Regions from separate parts of the Gorillibacterium sp. sgz306347 genome, predicted to be linked through region 1. Evidence: predicted binding sites of a transcription regulator. Region 1 holds the regulator's gene; the other holds the start of a gene.

Region 1 (5,426 bases):
TGGTCATCACGAACCATTCGCTTTTGTTTACCGACATGAAGGCGGAGCACCGGATTCTTCCGGGCTACAAGCAGCTCGTGGTGGATGAAGCGCACAATTTCGAAGAAGTGGCCGCCAAGCACCTTGGACTGGAAGTTTCCTGGCATGCTTTTGTGAACGGGCTCACTTGGCTTTACAAGGACAGCCGGCTGGGTCAGCTCCCTCTGCTTCGCCAGCGCATCGTGCACGACGACAATTTGTCGGCCGACAAAGCGGGCGTGCTCTGCGAATCGATTGACGAGATGTATCCTCTGTTTGCGGACATCCGCGAGCGGTGGGACAACTGGATGTCGCGACTGTACGAGCGGATGGCGGGAGGTGCGGGCGATACGGGAGAGAACGCCCTGGTATTCCGGCTGACCGACGACCGCAAGCCGGCCGGCTGGGCGGAGCTGACCGAAGCGCACGAGGACCTCGATCGGCTTCTGGCGAAGCTGCTGAAGCAGCTGGACAAACTGCTCGCGCCGCTCAAGGAGGAGCCGGACCGGTCGGAGCTGCAAAGCCTTGCCACCAACCTTTCGGGCGGCGTCAAGGAGCTGGCCCGGCTGCGCGACAACCTGCGCTTTTTCGTTGCCCAGAACGATGCGGGCTTTGTTTACTGGATTGAAGGCAACCACCAGCACAAAATGAAGTCGCTGCAGCTCATGTCCGTTCCCATCGATGTCAGCCCGATGCTGAAGGCGCATTTCTTTGATCAAAAGGAAAGCGTCGTGCTGACCTCCGCCACGCTGTCGGTCGGCAAAACGTTCGATTACACCATCGATCAGCTCGGGCTGCGGGAGGCGGCGGAGGACAACCGGCTCCGGGAGGTGCAGCTGCCTTCGCCGTTCAATTACCGGGAGCAGGCGCTGGTCGTTATCCCGCGCGATTTCCCGGTGCTGAAGGGAATGAAAGGCGAGGCCGAGTTTACGGCCGCGCTGGTGGAATCGCTCGCCGAGGTGGCGCGCGAAACCAAAGGGCGCATGCTGGTGCTGTTCACTTCCTACCGGATGCTGAAGCAGGTGCACGGAGAGCTGCGCGAGCGGCTCACGCCCGACGGCATCCAGGTATTGGGGCAGGGCATGGACGGCGGAAGCCGAAGCAAGCTGGTCCGGCTCTTTCAGGCGAACGGCAAAACCGTTCTGCTTGGAACGAGCAGCTTCTGGGAAGGGGTCGACATTCCCGGCGAAGCGCTGAGCTGCCTGGCGATCGTCCGGCTGCCGTTTCAGCCGCCGAACCATCCGGTGGTGGAAGCCAAATGCGACCGCATCAAACAGAAAAACCAGAATCCGTTCATGAAGCTTTCCGTGCCGCAGGCCGTCATCCGTTTCAAGCAGGGCTTCGGCCGGCTGGTGCGCCGCGAAAGCGACAAAGGCATTGTGATCGTGTACGACACAAGGATTCTGGAAACCTATTACGGAAAGCATTTCTTATACTCGCTGCCGGGACCCAAAATTGAGCATATGAATGCCAAGCAACTGGTGCCGAGAATTTCGCAATGGATGGAAGGGGTTAACGAATGAAGACGACGGAGAAAATCTCGGAAGCGGTAGTCCGCAGACTGCCGGTATACCTGCGCTATTTAAGCGAGCTTCATGCCAATGGCGTGCAGACCGTTTCCTCTCAGGACCTGGGACGCAGACTGGATCTGAATCCCGCCCAAATTCGCAAGGATTTGGCCTACTTTGGGGATTTCGGCAAAAAGGGCATTGGCTATGACGTCGAATACCTGATTGAGAAAATACGTCAGATCCTGAAGCTGGACCGGGAAATCGCCGTCGCTTTGGTCGGAGCCGGGAACCTGGGGAAGGCGCTCAGCAACTACAACGCCTACCTGAAGGACAACATGCACATTGTCGCCCTGTTCGACGCCGTTCCGGAAATTGTCGGCACGAAGATCAATCACCTGACGGTCCAGCCTATCGAGGAAATGAAAGATACGGTGCGCCAGCAGAACATCCGGGTCGGCATCATCACCGTCCCCGGATCGGAAGCGCAGGGCGTCGCAGACGATCTTGTTGCCGCCGGCGTCGAAGCGATTCTCAATTTTGCGCCTTCCATCATTAAAGTGACTCCGAACGTGCGCGTGCATTATGCCGATTTTACGACGGAGCTGCTGAGCCTGGCGTATTACCTGGATTAATCGTTTCTTCCCAATGAAAACGCCGCGATCCGTAAGGGATCGCGGCGTTTTGTGTATCCGCGTCTGCCGTCTCAGGCGTAACGCAGGATGATGCTTTCGAGTATATTGGCGACGCCTTCGCAGGCGTCGGTCGCTTTTTCCAGGCGCTCGTACAGCTCCTTGATTTTGAAATCCGTGTAGGGGTCTTTTTGCTCGGTGAAAATTTTGCGAATGCCCTCGCGCATGAGGCGGTCGCCTTCGTTCTCCAGGCTGTTGATTTGCACGGTATGCTCGGAGATCTGATCGTATTTCTTCTTGGAGAGCAGGTGGAACGCTTCGACGATATGCTCGCAGGCCTTCACAATCACTTCGGCGAATTTTCGCATGTAGTCGTCGGAGGCTTCGATGTTCAGATAGTCGAATTTGGCGATCGTTTCTTCGATGTAGTCCATGACATCGTCCATTTTGTTCGCCAGTTCCATGATGTCCTCCCGGTCGAGAGGGGTGATGAACACTTTATTTAACCCGCGGTAAATCATATGGGTGATGTTGTCGCCCTTGTGTTCAAGATCCTTCAATTGGTCGATGTAAGCCACCGGCGGCTTCGAGCCGCTCATTGCTTCGCGGAACATTTTGGCCGCCACGAGCGTGTTGTCTGCGGATTCCAGCAGCAGCTTGAAAAAATCGGTATCTCCCTTTTTCTGAAACATGTAGGTTTAGCCTCCCGTTTATATATGACCCCGTTGCTCCTTATGTTAAGGTATCATAAAGAGAGCGGGCCGCGCAATGAGGACGCCCCTTCGCCACGGTTTCGTCAACTCTTGTCCGGAAGCCTTGCTTTTGCCCCGCCGGCGTTGTACGCTCTAGAAAAACGGATAGCAGAAAGGAAACGATCCCTTTGGCCCGATTGTTGATCAAAAACGGCATTTTTCTGACTCCGGATGCGGAGTCTCCCGTACTGCGCGGAAATATGATTGTGGCAGACGATAAAATTGAATGGCTCGGACCCGAGCTTTCCCCGGAGCAGCTTGCCTCCGGCTTTGACGAAGTGGTGGACGGCAGCCGCCGGCTGTACATGCCCGGACTAGTCAACACCCACGGACATGCGGCGATGTCGCTGCTTCGGGGCGTAGGCGACGACCTGGCCCTCCAGGTTTGGCTGGAAGAGAAAATGTGGCCCAACGAAGCGAAATTTACGGCGGGCGACGTAAGAATAGGCACCCTGCTTTCCATTGTGGAAATGCTCAAATCGGGCACGACGACGTTCGTCGACATGTACGATCATATGGATGAAGTGGCCCGCTCGGTCGAGCTGTCGGGCATGCGGGCCTGTCTCACGCGGGGCGTCATCGGGCTCTGCCCGCCCGAGGTGCAGGACGTCAAGCTGCGTGAAGCGGCCGCCTTCGCCCGCAGCTGGCATGGCGCCGCAGGGGGCCGGATCACGGCGATGATTTCGCCGCACGCACCCTATACCTGCCCGCCGGACTATATCGAGAAGCTGGTGGAGCTGTCGTACGAGCTGGATCTTCCGATGCACACCCACATGTCGGAAACCGCGCGTGAGGTGGAGGAAAACGAAAGGGCCTACGGGCTCCGGCCGGTCGAGCATCTGGAGAAGCTGGGCGTGTTTGACCGTCCGTGTCTTGTCGCGCATGCCGTTCATTTGAACGACAAGGAAATTGAAATTTTGGCCCGCCGCGACGTCCGGGTTTCCCACAACCCCGGCAGCAACCTGAAGCTGGCAAGCGGCATCGCGCCTGTGACCAAGCTTCTCGCCGCCGGTGTGAAGGTATCGCTCGGGACGGACGGCTCCGCCAGCAATAACAACCTCGACATGTTCGAGGAAATGCGCCTGGCCGCTTTGCTGCACAAAGGAACAACGGGGGACCCGACCGCCGTTCCCGCTTACGAAGCGTTCCGGATGGCGACCCGGGCCGGAGCCGAGTCGATCTGGCTGGACGGCACCGGAGCGCTTGCGCCCGGCATGAAGGCCGACTTTATCGCGCTTGACATCGACCAGCCGCATTATCAGCCGGCTTCGAATTTCCTGTCGCATGTGGTCTACTCGGCTACCGCCGCGGATGTCCGGGACGTGTGGATCGACGGGCGGCCGGTCGTTCGAAACGGAGCGGTCCTGACCCTGGATGAAGAAAAAATCAAAGCGGAATTTGCCGCCAGCTATGAAGGGCTGATCGGGCGTTGAGCGGAAGAAGAACGCGCGCTTCGCGGAAGCGGACGAAGATCATTGTCGGCATTGTGCTGGGGCTCGCTGTGCTGCTGGTAATCGGATACCGGTTTTACATTAGCGTGCAGGCGGATATTTGGACCGAGGAAGATGCGGCTGCGGAGGTGGCCAGGCAGCAAAGCGAACTGGTTACCGTCAGTCAGGTGACGCCTTTTGTCGCCGACGCGCCGATGATGGTGGTGCAGGGAGCAAACGCCGAAGGCCGCAAAATGCTGGTCTGGGTGCTGGGCGGACAGGTGCATGCCGAATACGCCGATCAAGGAGTGACCAAAGCCGACATCAAGAAAAAGGTGCTGGAGCAAACCCCGGCCGCTTCGATCATGCGCATTGTACCCGGGGTCTATGAGAACGAATACGTTTGGCAGTCCTTTTACCGGCTGGAGGAAAGCGGGAAGGAAACCCTCTACTACGAATTTTACCGGTTCCGCGACGGAACGCTGCTGGACAAGTGGAAGCTCGGCGCAGACTGATAGACGGAACAAGAAACCCGAAACCAAATGGTTTCGGGTTTTTTATGTTTTTGCGCAAAGTTTCAACACTTGTGATATATTATGTGCTATACTGTCTTATATCAAATTTATATCAAAATTCATCAACTAGAAAGGCGGACGTCAATGAAGTTGAAAGGTATACCGGTTCTTGTCGCCCTGCTGACCTCCGGCGTGCTGTTGTTTGGCGGCTGGTTTATGTATCGCAGCTATGCGATGGAAAATCCGCTGGCCGAGCTTGTCCAGAAAAACCAGGGAGTGGAGCAGGTAGCATCCAAATTCACCAACGATACCGTCCAAATCGACCTGAAGCTGAGCGACGACGCCAGCATTCGGGACATATACCAGACCATCGTGAAGGATGGCGCATCCTTGATCGACGGCCGCAAAGTGCAATTGGACGTCGAAAGCAATTCGTCCCCGGAAATCGACGCCTGGTGGTCCAAAGCGCTGTTTGACGTGGCGCAGGCCATGGAAACCCGGCATTATTCGGACATCCCGAAGATTCTGGAGGAAAAAACAAAAACGGACAGCTCGCTCGATGCCGAAACGG
Region 2 (5,426 bases), on a different contig from region 1:
GCCTACCGGCTGACGGCGCCCGGCATCGGGGGAGAGGTCGGGGCGATGCTCGGCACCACGCGGAGCCTTTTCCAAGGCTTGTTTCTCGCGCCCCATTTGGTGGGCCAGGCGCTGAAAGGCAGCGTTTTTGCCGCCGCCGTGTTCGAAAAGCTCGGGTTTGCCACCCATCCCCGCTGGATGGACCCGCGCGCCGATCTGATCCAGGCGATCCGGTTCAGCGAAGCCGGCCACCTGGTGGCGTTTGTGCAGGGCATCCAGAAAGCATCCGCCGTCGATGCCCATGTGGTACCCGAACCATGGGATATGCCCGGCTATGACGATCCGGTGATCATGGCGGCCGGGACCTTTATTCAAGGCGGGAGCCTTGAGCTGTCGGCGGACGCCCCGATCCGATCCCCGTTTACGGCTTATATGCAAGGCGGGCTGACGTATTCCCATGCCAAGCTGGGCGTTTTGCTGGCGCTTGAGAACATGAAGGAACGCGGCTTGCTCCTGCTTTGAGAAGAAACCTGTCCGGTTCAAGAAAAATCTTTCCTTAAGGTTCTGTAATTAAACCTAACACACATTGACACTTTTTCGTGAACAATGGTAAGATGGGAGGGAACCGTGGAAAATCAGTCACAGGAGTGATTGGCGTGAACAATGACGAGATACGCAGGAACATGGCGCTGTTTCCGATCGGCATAGTCATGAAGCTGACGGATTTGACGGCGCGGCAGATCCGCTATTACGAGCAGCACGAGCTGGTGAAGCCCGCACGCACGGGCGGCAATCAGCGGCTGTACTCCTTTATTGACGTGGAGCGGCTGCTGGAAATCAAGAACTTGATCGAGAAGGGCGTCAATATCGCCGGAATCAAGCAGGTTCTGTCTCCGATCGTCCAAAACTCCGAAGAAGCCACCGTAATTACGGTCGAGACGGAACAGAAGCGCAAGGAGCTGTCCGATTCGCAGCTTCACAAGATGCTGAAGCAGCAGCTGTTTACCGAGAAAAGACCGGGACGGGTATCCCTTATTCAAGGGGAGCTGTCGAGGTTTTTTCACCAGTAACCGTTAGGGCGACAAACTTGAGGAGGAGTAGAGTTCGTGAATAACAACGACTACACCAAGGCAGATATTCTTCGCATTGCCGAAGAAGAAAACGTACGTTTCATCCGGCTGCAGTTTACCGACCTGCTGGGCACGATCAAAAACGTGGAGATTCCCGTCAGCCAGCTGGAAAAAGCGCTCGACAACAAAATGATGTTCGACGGTTCTTCCATCGAAGGATATGTCCGCATCGAAGAATCCGACATGTACTTGTATCCGGACCTGTCCACCTGGGTTATCTTCCCTTGGGTGACGCAAAACCGCATCGCCCGTCTGATCTGCGACGTGTACCTGCCGGACGGCTCGCCGTTCCCGGGAGACCCGCGCGGCATTCTGAAGCGCGCGCTGCGCGAAGCCGAGGAAATGGGCTTCACCACCATGAACGTCGGTCCCGAGCCGGAATTTTTCCTGTTTAAAACCGATGAGAAGGGCAACCCGACTACCGAGCTGAACGACCAGGGCGGGTATTTCGACCTGGCGCCGACCGACCTCGGGGAGAACTGCCGGCGTGAAATCGTACTTACGCTGGAAGAAATGGGCTTCGAAATCGAAGCGTCCCATCACGAAGTCGCGCCCGGCCAGCATGAGATCGACTTCAAATACACCGACGCGGTATCCGCGGCCGATGCGATTCAAACCTTCAAGCTCGTTGTCAAAACAATCGCCCGCCAGCACGGACTGCATGCTTCCTTTATGCCGAAGCCGCTGTTCGGCGTCAACGGCTCCGGGATGCACTGTCACCTTTCGCTGTTTAACGGCGACGAGAACACGTTCTACGACGAAAGCGACAAGCTGGGCCTCAGCTCCAACGCCCGTTATTTTATGGCCGGTATCCTGAAGCATGCGCGTTCTTTTGCGGCCATTACGAACCCGACCGTCAACTCCTACAAGCGGCTCGTGCCGGGATACGAAGCGCCTTGCTATGTAGCCTGGTCGGGCAGCAACCGCAGCCCGATGATCCGCATTCCGGCATCGCGCGGCCTCAGCACCCGCGTCGAAGTCCGCAACCCGGACCCGGCGGCCAACCCTTATCTGGCGCTGTCGGTTATGCTGAAAGCGGGACTGGACGGAATCAAGAACAAGCTTCAGCTTCCGCCTCCGGTCGACCGCAACATCTACGTGATGACCGAGGAAGAGCGTGTGGAGCAGGGCATTCCGAGCCTGCCGTCCGACCTCAAGGAAGCGCTGAACGAGCTTCTGCGCAACGACGTCATTTTCGAAGCGATGGGCGAGCACGCCCTGGCTTATTTCTTTGAGCTGAAAGAAATTGAATGGGACATGTACCGTACTCAGGTCCACGCCTGGGAACGCGATCATTACCTGAGCCTGTATTGATTCGAGAAATCCCTTGGTGCATAAGCGCCGGGGGATTTTTTTGTTTTGAAACTATCCCATTAAGCGGGAAGCTTTTATGGTATGATCATAGGAAAATGCCCGAGATGAGGAGAGTTCCGTGGCGTCCATTTTCAAGCACGAAGCAGGTCAAAAAGAATACGAGTTTTGCTATGAGAAAAGTTTGGCTCTGTTTGAAACGGGTTTTCGTTCCCTTGCGATCCCGACAACGTTTGGAGAGACGCATGTCCTTTGCTTTGGGGACACCGATAAGAAACCGCTGCTGCTGCTTCATGGGATGACAATGAGCAGTACGATGTGGTATCCCAACGTGAACCGGCTGATGCAGGAACGCTGTGTGTATGCGGTTGATGTAATGGGCGATTTTGGCAAGAGCAAGCCTTTGATGGCTATAAAAAGCAGGAAGGAAGCCGGGCAGTGGGTTCTTGAGGTTTTGAATGCTCTGGAATTGAACAGGGCGGACCTGGCCGGCCACTCCATGGGCGGCTTTTTGGCTTTGAATTTTGCGCTTGCTTATCCGGACCGGTTGTCCAAGTTAATGTTATATGCCCCTGCCGGAACCTTTCATAAAATAAGCTTCAAGTTCTTCGCCAAAATTTATCCAGCCTTGTTGTTTCATACGGAGCATTGGATCGACAAAGCATTTGCCTGGTTCTCCGGCACGGGAGAGCCCCTGCATCCAGTATTTCGCGCTCAGGTCATTTCGGGTTATCGCCATGCCAAACCGCTTTTGCAGGTCATGCCTTCCGTATTTTCCGAGGAGGAATTCAACGGCTTTCAAGTGCCTACCCTGCTCCTTATCGGGGAAAAAGAGGTCATCTACCCCGCAAAAGAGGCGACCGCCAACGCCAAACGCATGATTCCCCATTTGGAGACCCACTTGATTGCAGGTGCGAGCCATTCCCTGACCATGGAACACGCGGACATTGTGAATGAACTTTCCCTGCGTTTTCTGAGGAAAGAAGCTTAGAGACAGGTTAGCCCTTTAACGCGGAGGAAAAATCAAAACGCCCCGAACGTTGTGCTTCCGCACTTCGTCCGGGGCGTTTTTTTGCTGTTTCGCTTCATGCCTTAAATGTTTTGCGCGTACTGCTCGCTCGGCGTGTTGATCAAAGTTACAAACAGGCTGGACCGCTCCTCCGGAGAACCGGCATAGGCAAAATCGTCGTCGCCCGGAATTTGCAGCACGTCGCCTTGCTTGACTTCCGCTTCTTTTCCCGCCGCCGTCACGACGCCGCTGCCTTCCAGCACCGTAATGTACACCGTCGCGCCGGGGTGTTTGTGCATCGGAAGCGCCTGGCCGGCATCGAAATTCAGCACAAACACGACATGGGCCGCTTCTTTAAACACAATGCGCTTCGTAAAGCGGCCTTCCTGATAGTCTTGAAATTCGGCGATCGTTTTTTTCTCCATTTTCACTCTCTCCTTGTGATAAATTTCTCTTATTAAAACAAGCAGTTACTTGAAGTGAACAACAGTACCATCCGATTTTGCTTGTGTTGTGGGTGTCTGGTGCGATATTCCTGCTTTTATTGTAAGCCATTCCTAAGAACAAAATGTGATTTCAGTCACAAGTTTAAACTTCTCTTTCCGTTAGGGTTGAATTAGCTAAGAAAACAATGAGGAATCAAACCCATAAAGGAGTGTGGAGCATGAGCGAGCTGATTAACAACCGCGAGCAAGCCCCGCTGATGGACGCCGAACGACGGCGTATGCTGAAGGAAATTATCAAGGAGCTGCACAGCGGCAAAACCGTGGAGGAAGTGAAAGCGCGTTTCGATCACGCAATCGGCGATATCTCGGTTTCCGAAATTTCCTCTTTGGAGCAGGCGATCATGGAGGAGGACGGCATACCGGTCGAGGAAGTGCAGCGCCTGTGCAGCGTGCACGCAGCCGTCTTTAAGGGCTCTATACAAGACATTCACCGGAGCGCCAAGCCGGAAGAGCAGCCAGGGCATCCCGTGCATACGATCAAGCTGGAGAACCGCGAAGTGGACCGGCTGGTCAATTTTAAAATTTCGCTCCACCTGGACCAGTTCCGCCGGGACGACAGCGAGCCGAACCGTCTGAAGCTGCTGGAGGATTTCAGTCTGCTGTACGATCTTGATAAGCACTACAGCCGGAAAGAGAATCTGCTGTTTCCGTATCTGGAGAAATACGGCATTTACGGGCCGACCAAAGTGATGTGGGGCGTCGACGACGGCATTCGAATCGGCATCAAAGAAGTAATCGCCAAGCTGAGAGATTACGAGGGAAATCCCGAAGCGCTGGCGGGATTGATTGAACGGGTGCTGAAGGAAGTTACCGAGATGATTTTCAAGGAAGAGAACATTTTGCTGCCGATGGCTCTGGAAAAGCTGACGGAAGACGAATGGGTGAAGATCGCGAAGGAAAGCGACGAGATCGGCTACTGCCTCACCGCCCCCGAGCGGGAATGGATTCCCGAGCGGGCGCCGGAGCCGGAAGCGGAACCGGACGGTGAAAGCGAGCTGCCCGCCGCCGACGGCCTGATCCGGATGGCAACCGGTATTCTGACCCTGAAGCAGCTGGAAACGATGATGAATCATCTTCCGGTAGACCTGACGTTTATCGACGAGCAGGATGTCGTGCGCTACTTCTCGCACGGGAAGGAACGCATCTTCGCCCGCACCAAAGCCGTCATCGGCCGGACCGTGCAGAACTGCCACCCGCCGCAAAGCGTGCATATTGTCAACAAGCTGCTGGAGGACTTTAAAGCCGGGGTGAAGGATGAGGAAAGCTTCTGGATTCCGTTCCGGGACAAATTCGTGTACATCCGCTATTTCGCCGTCCGGGACGAGGACGGCCGTTACCTGGGCACCTTGGAATTTACGCAAAACATCGAGCCGATCCAGAAGCTGACGGGGCAAAAGCGCATCATGTCCTGATTCGGTCCAAGGACGCGGTTCACAAGAAGAGCGTCCGTATAGCGGGCGCTCTGTCTGTTATGACCGTGTTTTTCCGCTC

Evidence for each region. Region 1 encodes Rex, which represses fermentation and respiration genes when NADH is low (regulators of the CRP and FNR family bind a similar motif). Its sites were predicted from a motif close to TTGTGAAATATTTCACAA; they were not measured.
Region 2: the regulator Rex is predicted to act here: its motif matches at 3,868-3,885, upstream of AC6I6H_RS05585 (DUF438 domain-containing protein).

Annotation. Positions count from the first base shown of each region.
Region 1 is NZ_JCAPET010000018.1:15,696-21,121, reverse strand. It holds gene dinG (ATP-dependent DNA helicase DinG) at 1-1,541, shown strand, start outside; gene AC6I6H_RS11325 (redox-sensing transcriptional repressor Rex) at 1,538-2,161, shown strand; gene AC6I6H_RS11320 (DUF47 domain-containing protein) at 2,233-2,850, opposite strand; gene AC6I6H_RS11315 (amidohydrolase) at 3,033-4,343, shown strand; gene AC6I6H_RS11310 (cell wall elongation regulator TseB-like domain-containing protein) at 4,340-4,855, shown strand; gene AC6I6H_RS11305 (hypothetical protein) at 5,000-5,426, shown strand, end outside.
Region 2 is NZ_JCAPET010000006.1:119,238-124,663, reverse strand. It holds gene AC6I6H_RS05610 (methionine gamma-lyase family protein) at 1-501, shown strand, start outside; gene AC6I6H_RS05605 (MerR family transcriptional regulator) at 663-1,049, shown strand; gene glnA (type I glutamate--ammonia ligase) at 1,086-2,423, shown strand; gene AC6I6H_RS05595 (alpha/beta fold hydrolase) at 2,542-3,411, shown strand; gene AC6I6H_RS05590 (cupin domain-containing protein) at 3,513-3,854, opposite strand; gene AC6I6H_RS05585 (DUF438 domain-containing protein) at 4,094-5,347, shown strand; gene AC6I6H_RS05580 (Crp/Fnr family transcriptional regulator) at 5,405-5,426, opposite strand, start outside.